3 regions of the Rossellomorea sp. FM04394 genome follow, and region 3 is predicted to be linked to each of the others. Evidence: riboswitches for the same ligand, from Rfam matches in the RefSeq annotation. Region 3 holds a riboswitch; each other region holds the start of a gene.
What was found. Region 3 has a riboswitch for cyclic di-GMP ahead of ACCB35_RS19950 (cell wall-binding repeat-containing protein). Riboswitches for the same ligand answer to the same signal wherever they lie in the genome.
Positions count from the first base shown of each region.

Region 1: linked by a shared signal. The riboswitch ahead of ACCB35_RS21230 (anti-repressor SinI family protein) and the one ahead of ACCB35_RS19950 (cell wall-binding repeat-containing protein) in region 3 are both predicted to bind cyclic di-GMP.
Region 2: linked by a shared signal. The riboswitch ahead of ACCB35_RS01090 (EAL domain-containing protein) and the one ahead of ACCB35_RS19950 (cell wall-binding repeat-containing protein) in region 3 are both predicted to bind cyclic di-GMP.

Region 1 covers NZ_CP168654.1:4,250,636-4,253,914, reverse strand. Annotated here, with positions in the region: gene fabZ (3-hydroxyacyl-ACP dehydratase FabZ) at 1-4, shown strand, start outside; gene ACCB35_RS21240 (hypothetical protein) at 196-492, shown strand; gene ACCB35_RS21235 (helix-turn-helix domain-containing protein) at 583-903, opposite strand; cyclic di-GMP riboswitch class I at 1,548-1,674, shown strand; gene ACCB35_RS21230 (anti-repressor SinI family protein) at 1,707-1,844, shown strand; gene ACCB35_RS21225 (helix-turn-helix domain-containing protein) at 1,878-2,198, opposite strand; gene ACCB35_RS21220 (YwpF-like family protein) at 2,311-2,751, opposite strand; gene ACCB35_RS21215 (single-stranded DNA-binding protein) at 3,020-3,279, shown strand, end outside.
Region 2 covers NZ_CP168654.1:193,280-196,558, forward strand. Annotated here, with positions in the region: gene ACCB35_RS01080 (P1 family peptidase) at 1-846, shown strand, start outside; gene ACCB35_RS01085 (DNA-3-methyladenine glycosylase) at 970-1,554, shown strand; cyclic di-GMP riboswitch class II at 1,657-1,737, shown strand; gene ACCB35_RS01090 (EAL domain-containing protein) at 1,796-2,506, shown strand; gene ACCB35_RS01095 (ABC transporter permease subunit) at 2,646-3,279, shown strand, end outside.
Region 3 covers NZ_CP168654.1:3,969,096-3,972,374, forward strand. Annotated here, with positions in the region: gene ACCB35_RS19950 (cell wall-binding repeat-containing protein) at 157-1,623, opposite strand; cyclic di-GMP riboswitch class I at 1,887-1,972, opposite strand; gene ACCB35_RS19955 (hypothetical protein) at 2,002-2,127, opposite strand; gene ACCB35_RS19960 (type II secretion system F family protein) at 2,291-3,214, opposite strand; gene ACCB35_RS19965 (type II secretion system F family protein) at 3,218-3,279, opposite strand, start outside.

The sequences.
Region 1 (3,279 bases), 280 kb from region 3:
ATAGTCTATTTGTAACTGGGTTTGGTGTGATTCGTTCACTTCAGGCCCGTTTTTTTTGTCAAATGCTCAAATAAAATTTCTCCAAAAAAGTTCCCTTCAAAATGCAAGTTAATTCATTTTCAGGGAATGCTAACGAAAGACCAAAGTAACGGTCTTACATTAACTAACATACACGTTAGAAAGGAGTAATACATCATGAGCAAAAAATTATTATCAATTCTTGGTGGATCAGCACTTGCTGCCATGCTTCTTGTAGGATGTAATGCAGACCAGGAGCCTCCTCCGGAAGATGAGGCACCAACAGAAGAAGAAATGCCTGAAGAAGATGGCATGAACGAGAATGACGGCGACATGGGTGAAGAGAATTTACCTGAGTCAGAAGACCAAAACGAGCAAGGTGACAAAGATGCAGCGAAGGATAACAACACGCCTGAAGAAGACGCTGTGGAAGATGATAAAGATATGCAGGATCCGGATAATAAGGACGAGTAATGATAGGGCGCAGAGGCTTTAAGCTTTCTGCGCTATTTTTCTTTTCTTATAGTGCATGTTAAAAATGGTAAGACATCTATATTACCAGCATCAATTCCCCTTCGAACTAAGTCTTTTAAACTGAATGAACTGAATATATTCTAAAAACTCCTGCTTTGTTAAACCTTCCTCAATGGCCATTGTTACTAATTGGATCCATTCCTCATCAATATCAGGCTTAAAGTCAAGTACCTGGTTCAACGCTACTCCAAGTGCTGCAGATAATTTATCAAGGATCTGTATACTGGGGTTCTTTTGGATTCCCCTTTCTATTGAACTTATATAGGACTTAGATATACCAGACTGTTTAGAAAGCTCAATAATGGTCATTCCTTTTTTCTCCCTATAGTTTTTTATCTTTTCACCTACCATTAATCACAGTCCTTTCCCAACTCTAATATATTCATTATATAGAACATATTGTTTTTTATAAATAACAAAATAGTAAGAAATTGAAAGAAAATTCATAATAAAGAACAATCAAGCTGGATTTTTGCCCTATTATGGCTGAATGAGAGACTTTAGACTTATATAAAAGAATTATATACTAAATTAAATAGTTCTTTAAAAAGAACAAGCGTTTCGTCGATTATTAAGGATTTGAAAGCAGGGAGGGAGTCAGGAAATTGTATAAAAAAATTTGCAGACGTTGTACACGGGCATCATATAGTAGTTCTGAATCTGGAAAATGGTTATGTCCTTCCTGTGGCAATGATTTAACGGAATGTTCTTTTTATAAAGCAACATCATTTCAGGATATCACTCAAAAAGTCACAACAATAAGGAAAAAATTAGAATCTTATAACAAGAACGTTTAATGCTCCATCCAAATTAATTCGACAAATTTCTCTTGAATATCAAATAATTTGAAGAAAATAGTGGATATATATTCTAAAAAATGTAAAATAATAGGTGTATGTGTAAAAATAAAGGGTAAATATTATTGTCAGAAAAGACAAAAAACAACATAGGAAATAGAATTCTATTAGTATAATAGAATCAGTAATAACGAATTAGTCAGATAAAGGCAAACCTATTGAAAGGTAGGGACGCAAAGTCACAGATCTAAGGTGGGGGAATACGCTTTTCTCGATAAGGAAGGTTACGGAGCGTATTTAAAGCTATGATGGCTGGATTGCCTGAAATACTAGATAGTATTTTAGGAGGGGAAATTGATGACAAATCGTGAACTTGATATGGAATGGGTAGAGTTGATCAAACAAGCGCTGGAAGCAGGAATACCAAAAGCGGAAATAAGAAAGTTTCTCCACAGTCAGACCCCACAAATGAAAGAAGGTTACAAGGTGATTTAAAATAAATAAAGTCTTGCGAACAATCGCAAGACTTTATTTATTGCCTAGCTTCCATTTGTTAAACTCGATAAATTCGCGAAACTGCTCTTTTGAAATGCCAGAATCCATAGCTTCTTCGGCAATTTTTAGCCATTCGTGATCGACATTTTGATTATCCGGTTGATCATGCAGTAAAGCATCCAATGGGATCCCTAATGCAGCCGAAACTTTCTCAAGGAACTGAATGGAAGGGTTTTGTTGAAGGTTACGCTCTATAGAACTTAAATATGATTTAGCGACGCCTGCTTTTTCAGCTAGTTCTGTCATGGACATTCGCTTTTCCTGCCTATATTTTTTAACTCTTTCACCAATCACTGTTCACACCTGCCTAGAACTTCATTATAAAAGGGAATGAAATAAACGTATAAGTTTATTATAGCAAACAGTTATACCCTGCTCTATATAAAGTTTACATAATTTCGTATAATTAAACGCTAGGTTTTGCAGTTGCCGGAATACGCGGTTTCGATACCATTTTCTCACGAAATTCACGGATTAATTCCTCGCCAGAATACCCCTTTTGCACTAAGTCATCAAGTAATAATTCAGCATATTCATTGCGTTGTTTCTTCAATTTCCCCTCAAACATAATGCTAATATGATCATCCATTTCTTTAATACAACGGATGGAGGTCATGAAAGCAGCCGGATCGTTGGCTTTATGGGAAATCACGACTTGGATTTCCAAATCCTCATTCCTTTGCTGAGCCTCTTGAAAAAATTCGATATATTCATTGGACAAATAGGTTTCGACAAGCCACGTACTTTGTCCATCTTCTTTATTTATAATCAGACCGTCCACAATTTCAAAGTCACGCAGTTCATCGTTTTCCACTACTTGCAGTGAAATAACTTTAAAGGTTTTCATGAACGAACATCTCCCATTTAAAGGTTTTATAAAATTATATCATAGTAGGAATTGTTTCCCTAACAAATTCCTCGATGAAAAAAAGAACGAAAGATGCAATTTTGTGTTTATGAGCCCGATTTCGATCAAAAAACGCAAAATCTCCCTAGGGGAATTTCCGAAATTTAAGCCATTTTTGCCTCGAATTTCGGAAATCCATGATTTTACAAGATGAGAGAGATGGTTGTAAGATGAGAGCATCATATGAGAAAGGAGGAAACGAATCCAATTGATCAACCAAGTGACCATCGTTGGAAGGCTGACCAAGGACCCCGAAACAAGAAAAACAATGGAAGGAAAATCGATACTTAACGCAACGATAGCTGTGAATCGCAACTACAAGAATCAAAAAGGCCAAATTGATACAGATTTTGTACTCTGCACCATTTGGAACCGGGCAGCCGATAATATGGAGAAATATTGCCGAAAGGGATCTGTCGTTGGAGTGACCGGTCGCATACAAACTCGGTATTATGAAAATGATCAGGG
Region 2 (3,279 bases), 690 kb from region 3:
TATGTAATCAATGGATTTGGAAAAACAGTAGGGACGATTCAACTGGAGGAGCTCGGGCTGCTTGAAAGTCCAATCCTCTTGACGAATACTCTTTCCGTTGGGGACGTTCTGAAAGGGGCGGTTCAATATATGCTCGATGAAACACCTGAAATCGGCGACACAACAGGGACAGTAAATGTCATTGTGGGAGAATGCAATGATGGTTTTCTCAATGATATCCGAGGTCTTCATGTGAAGCCTGAAGATGCCAGGGAAGCCATTCTTCATGCACAATCCGGACCTGTTGAAGAAGGGTGTATCGGAGCGGGAACCGGGATGCTATGTTTAGGATATAAAGGTGGTATAGGGACCAGCTCCAGGGAGTATGCCTTTGGAGAAGAGAAGTATACGGTGGGAGCACTCGTATTAACGAATTTCGGCAAGAGAAAGGATTTAAAGGTTCCCATCCTTAACACCGGGGAGGATAAGGATATACCCGATGGATCAATCATGATCATCTTAGCCACTGATGCACCTCTCAATGAAAGGCAGCTTAAACGACTGGCCAAACGAGCTTCATTCGGTCTTTCAAGAACGGGTTCGTATGCAGAACATGGAAGTGGTGATATTGTCCTTGCGTTTTCTACTGCTCACCGCATTCCACATCACCCCAATCATGATCACACGATTCCTTACTCTTTCATTAAAGAAGACGGCCCGATCATATCCACTCTATTTGAAATGACGGTGGATAGTGTAGAAGAAGCCATATGGAACTCTCTTTGTAAAGCGGAAACCACAACGGGCAGGAATGATCGAAAGGTGGAAGCCATACCTTTAGATTTGCTTTATGGACTGATGAAATAAGACCTGACCTTTATTTGTTACCTTTTTTAGGTTTTTCTTTAATGAAAATTTACTTAACCATTAATGAAATGGGGTATACCTTACATATACGTACGAACTATTTAATTGAAGGAAGTGACAGTCATGAATGATACCCCTATGCCTCTTTCGTTTTTCCAACAGCCCACATTGGAACTTGCAAAGTCTCTGTTGGGATGTGTGTTAGTGAAAGAGACGGAGGAGGGAACAGCTTCAGGTTATATTGTAGAAACGGAAGCCTATTTAGGACCAGAGGACCGGGCGGCTCACAGTTATGGAAACAGACGGACGAAGCGGACGGAAGTCATGTTTCATGAAGCAGGCCGGATCTATACATACGTTATGCATACCCATTGTTTAGTGAATGTAGTGAGCGGTGAACGAGAGAAGCCTGAAGCGATTCTCATTAGAGCCGTTGACCCCCTTGGCGGCTTGGAACTTATGGAAAGAAGAAGGCCCGGTCATTTAAAGAAAAATTGGACAAATGGTCCAGGAAAATTGACGAAAGCGTTAGGTATCACAATGGAGGATTACGGAGGCAGCTTTTTAGCACCGCCTCTGATCATTTCAAAAGGATACCAGCCTGAAAACATTGCGGAAGGAAAACGAATAGGGATCGATAACACTGGAGAAGCCAGGGATTATCCGTGGAGGTTCTGGGTTAAAGACAATCCCTATGTATCAAGATAAAGACTTTTTAAGAATTTTCTAATTTTTACTGAAAATCCACCCCATAAGTACTACGTTTGTGGTATATTTTTCTTATAAGGTGAATTCATCGTATACTGACAATTCGAATGGGAGCTTTGAACCTAAATGATAGATGGGCGCTTACATTTAGGGGAGCTAGTAGCGCAACCGACCACATACGAACGTAGAAATACGTTTTTGTGTGGTTTTTTTTATAAACTATAGAGAGTATAGGGGTCCTATGAACATCTTTACTATTTTTCAAAACAACTATATTTATCATGATTTTCAGCCCTTATATGAAATGGGCGAGCAACAAACCCTCTTTGCATATGAGGGCCTGTTACGAAACAAGTATAACGAAAATCCTGAAAGTGTTTTTCAGTCGGCCATGAAAGCTAATATCTTATATAAGCTTGATACCTTATCCATTTCAAAGGCTCTTGAAAGCTTTTCAGAGAATGGACTGAAGCCCTGTAAGTTATTTCTTAACATTTATATCACGACGATTCTCCACCCAAGCTTTCATACCTATTTTTATGGCCTCATGAAGAAGCATCCTGAAATAAAGGGGCGTCTTGTGCTGGAGATTAATGAGTCGAGTGCGGAGGAACTCTGGCAGAATCCATTATTAAAAGAGTCACTCAAAGAACTTAAGCAATATGGAGTATGGTATGCGATCGATGACTTTGGTCAAGGGACATCCTCCATCAAGAAATCCATTGAATATGAACCGGAAATTATTAAACTGGATCGCTTTTTTGCCCTGAATCTGTCTCAAGATGATAAGAAACAACGATTCCTGTCTTTTTTTAATCAATTCTACGGTAAAGATACGTTGATTGTATTAGAGGGAATTGAAACCAAACAGGATATGCAAGTGGCAAAGGACATTGGGATTACAATCGGGCAGGGCTTTTATCTGGGAAGGCCGAGTCGGTTATTAGCTTAAATGAAAAAGGGGACTTTGAACTATAGGAGTCACCTTTTTTCGTGGTATCTGCAGTGGTTTCGTCAGAATTGAAATAAAATTGAAAACATTTAAAATTTCCATTAAACTGAGGAAAAAGAGAAAAAAAGGGGATCAGGGTATGAGGCTAGTGACATTTCCGCTGAAATTTATGTTCTATTATATTCTTGGGTTGATTGGTATTTTAGCCGTGAGTATTGCTCCTGAAGTATTTAAGGAGAGGGGTCTGTATAATATTGTCGGATTCTTTGAAGAGTTTATTAAGTTTGTTTTTGTATTTTTGGACGGTGAAAACTGGAGCTATTCATATAAAGGGGTAACCGTCGATTTTCTGGACATGCTTTGGGGACCGTATTTATATTCTTTACAGATTATCGGTGGGGCATTGGGTTTAGGTCTGGGAACAGCATTCATCCTTACGATCATTACAGTGTTTTTGCCCCGTTGGGTTACTTCTTCTCTAAAGAAAGTATTAAATCTCTTTGAGACGGTGCCTGACTTAATGTTTGCTTTTATGCTCCAGCTTCTCATTGTATATGTTTTAAAGCATTTCGGCTTTGAATTAATGAAATTTACAGAGTTTGGGGATGAAAAGATCTTTCTTGCTCCGATCATCACCCTATCCATTATTCCCATGATCTCTTTCTTTCGTATTCTTCTTTTCATTATGGAAGAAGAAATGCTTAAACCACATATTGAGTTTGCCCAAAGTAAAGGCATGACGAAAGGCAGGATCCTCTTTGCTCACGTACTGA
Region 3 (3,279 bases):
AAAATATTCGTTGATATCATCATAACAGAAAAAGAGGGATAGGATGATAGTCATTTGGTATTTTATTAGTTGGGGAATAATTGAAACAGATGAAAACAAAATAAGACCAATGTCCGCCCCAGGCGTGATCATTGGTCTTTCTATCATGTTGATAACCTAGAGGCCGCTGAGCTCTTCTACGACTTTTTGAGAAACGGCACCTTCTCCCCCTAGTACAGTATAGTACCACGTTCCATTTTCTGAAATATACTTCCGTACAGGGTCGGGAACCTTATTTTTTTCTACCAGGATGATAGGTTCATAGTATTTGGCGGCGAGTACAGAACCAGTCAGTGCATCGGCGAAGTTTTGACCGGTGGCAACGGTGATGATATCTCCCGGCATTTCAAGCTGTGTGGCGATGTTGACCGATGTTTCGTATCTGTTGGCACCTGAAATCCGTACAGGATTCTTTTTAGCAAGTTGCTTTTGGACTCCCTCCGAAATGGCTGATTTTCCCCCTACGATGATTGTGTCCGTGACATTTTTCAAAGCTTCCTTCGTTTCATCTGCTAATTCATTGGTAGGACTTAACAGGATCGGTATCCCACTTGAGGCAGCAAATGGTGCTATGGATAAGGCATCAGGGAAATTGCCTCCGTAGGCAATGATTGCCTGATCGTAATACCCTAATTCTTTTGCAATATTGGCCGCCGTCTCATATCGTGTTTTCCCGCCGATTCGACGGACATCCAAGCCGTTATTCTTTAGGTCCCTTGCAACATCAGCTGATATTGCACCCTCTCCTCCTAAAATCACAACTTCCTTGGCCCCTAATTCTTTTATTCGTTCTTTTACCTTACCATTTAAACGATCCTTAGGATTTAATAGGATCGGCGCATCTTTTTGGAAAGCGAATGGGGCACCTGCCAATGCATCAGGGAATGTGGTGTCCCTTGCTAAAACAACTGTTTCGGCCCCGTCTGGCCATCCTACTTTTGAGATTTCAATCGCAGTTTCGTGCCGGTCGTTTCCATAAATCCGATACACATTATCCACGGTTTCTTCTCCAGTGAATGCAGTCAACCCATATACTCCATCCCCGCCAAACATATTCAGGTCAGTGGCTGCAAGATAATACGAGCCAGGAGGTAGTGAATAATAAATCTGGAGATTATCGCTTCCATCTTCCAGCCATTCATCAGGATAAACAGGCTCGCCTTCCGGGGTGAAAAGCAAATACCCAAGATCATTGAGAGTCGTCAATGTCGAGCCGTAAATATACGTATCCTGCGTTTCATCAATATTTAAGCTATAAAAATCCAGGTCCTCTGCCCACCAAAAGGTGCCGAGTACGATGTCGTCGAGGCGAATGAAGTCAGCCTGGTAAGGATAATCATTGGGTTCCTGCTCATAAACTTCACCCATCAACCTCATTTCATCGGATTTCTTTAATCCTTTCATCCTTTCTTTCAGCCTGGTGAAGGTTGAGTCATCAAGTGTCGTAGATGATTGTTTCTTAGAGAGAGTGTGAATTTCTTTCTTAATGGATGGGTGCTCAAACGGTCCTTCGGCAAGCGACGGTGAAACACTAAAACAGAAGATTAATAGAAAGGCAAATAAACCGGTACTGATTTTTTTCATGATCCCAGCCCCTTCGAATTGAAAAATTATGTAACACCCAACAATAAGTTGGTTTACAAACTTATATTATTTGAGAAAGGTGAATTCTAGACGTGAAAATTTGGTTCTATTGTCTTACTGGTTGGTGATAATGTGGAAGGTATATCATGATTTAGATGAATGGTGAGGTAGATGGTAGAAAAGAAAACAATTAAGAGTGAATTGGATGGCGACTACTATAGATGTAAAACTAACCAATAAAAAAGAATCAAAACAGATGCGTACACGGTAACTGGCTGGCATCGTCTCCCGGACTGAAGCCCCTATAGCTTTGCGTCACCATTTTTCAATGGGTTTGCCTTTATCGTACGCGTTGTAGAAGTATTTAAAATACTAGTTTTAGAATAAGCGTTTCCTTGGCTTTTGGAAGACCTTCATAAAGATGCTATTCTCTTCTGATTTGAAAAACTTGATTCCTATTATCTTTAACGGCGTCCATACTTCCTTCATATAATATCCAGGCATTCGCAATCCCCCCTTGCAAACAATCAAATTTATTAATTAACAGTTATTACTTATATTCCCATTATAATAGAAAAGTCAGAATAATCTAGCATTTAGGCATAAATACTTATCGACAACTTTCTTATAGAGGGACGGACCTCCTATAGGAGGTCCGTCCCTCAGGTTACATTAGTCCTTCTGTCAGGATTTTGACAATGAGAGGTCCTAAAGACACGATGAAGATGGATGGAAAGATGAAGAAAACCATGGGAAAAAGCATTTTGACGGGAGCTTTCATGGCTTGTTCCCGGGCCGATTCCCTTCTTTGTTCCCTTATCCGGACGGTTAGGTTCCGGATGACCTTTGACATCCCCACACCAAGATAGTCAGCTTGGATCATGGTGGTCAAAGTGCTTTGCAGGGAATCCGATGGTACCGTCATCCGTAGTTCATAGAAGGCTTCCCTTCTTGATTTCCCTCGTTTCATATCTTCCAGGACGAATAAGAACTCCTCGGAAAGAGGTCCCTTTTTCTTTTGACAGACGGTTAAAATGGCGGCATCCAACCCGAGGCCGGCCTCTATCAATAAATTCACTGTATCAAAGAAATCCGGCATATCCCGATTGATCCGGGCGATTCGACGGGTCTTTTTTTTGCTTAAGTAGAACGTGCAGTATTGAAAGCCAAGAAAGAAAACGCCAAAGGCCAGAAGCAGCGTCATCACCATACTGTCTGCCATGGGAGCAAAAAGGAAGAAAACGGCCGTTCCCCCTCCTATGCTAATAAGCAGTTGAATCAATCGGAATTCAAGTGCTGTCAGCCTGCCTGAATAACCTGCATCCCGGATGAGATGATCGAGCTTCTTTTGTTTCGCTTTGCTCGTTTTTCTACTAATCAGCTGCAGTCCACGATTCCATAATCGCGAGAAAGGGCGAAAGGACTTCTTTTTGCCTTTTATCTTTTCCATAGATTCTACCTGATGTATATCGTTGAAATAATGTTTGATGCGATGGTCCATGGCAATCCTTTTCCTACTAAGGGTTAAGAGGATGGCTGCCGATAGGCACGTGAATGAACAGATAGCCATTAAAAAAAAGAAAATACTCATGTTTTACACCTCAATCCGCAGGATCTTCTGGATTGAAAACCAGCCAATCAATACCAGTAAACCAG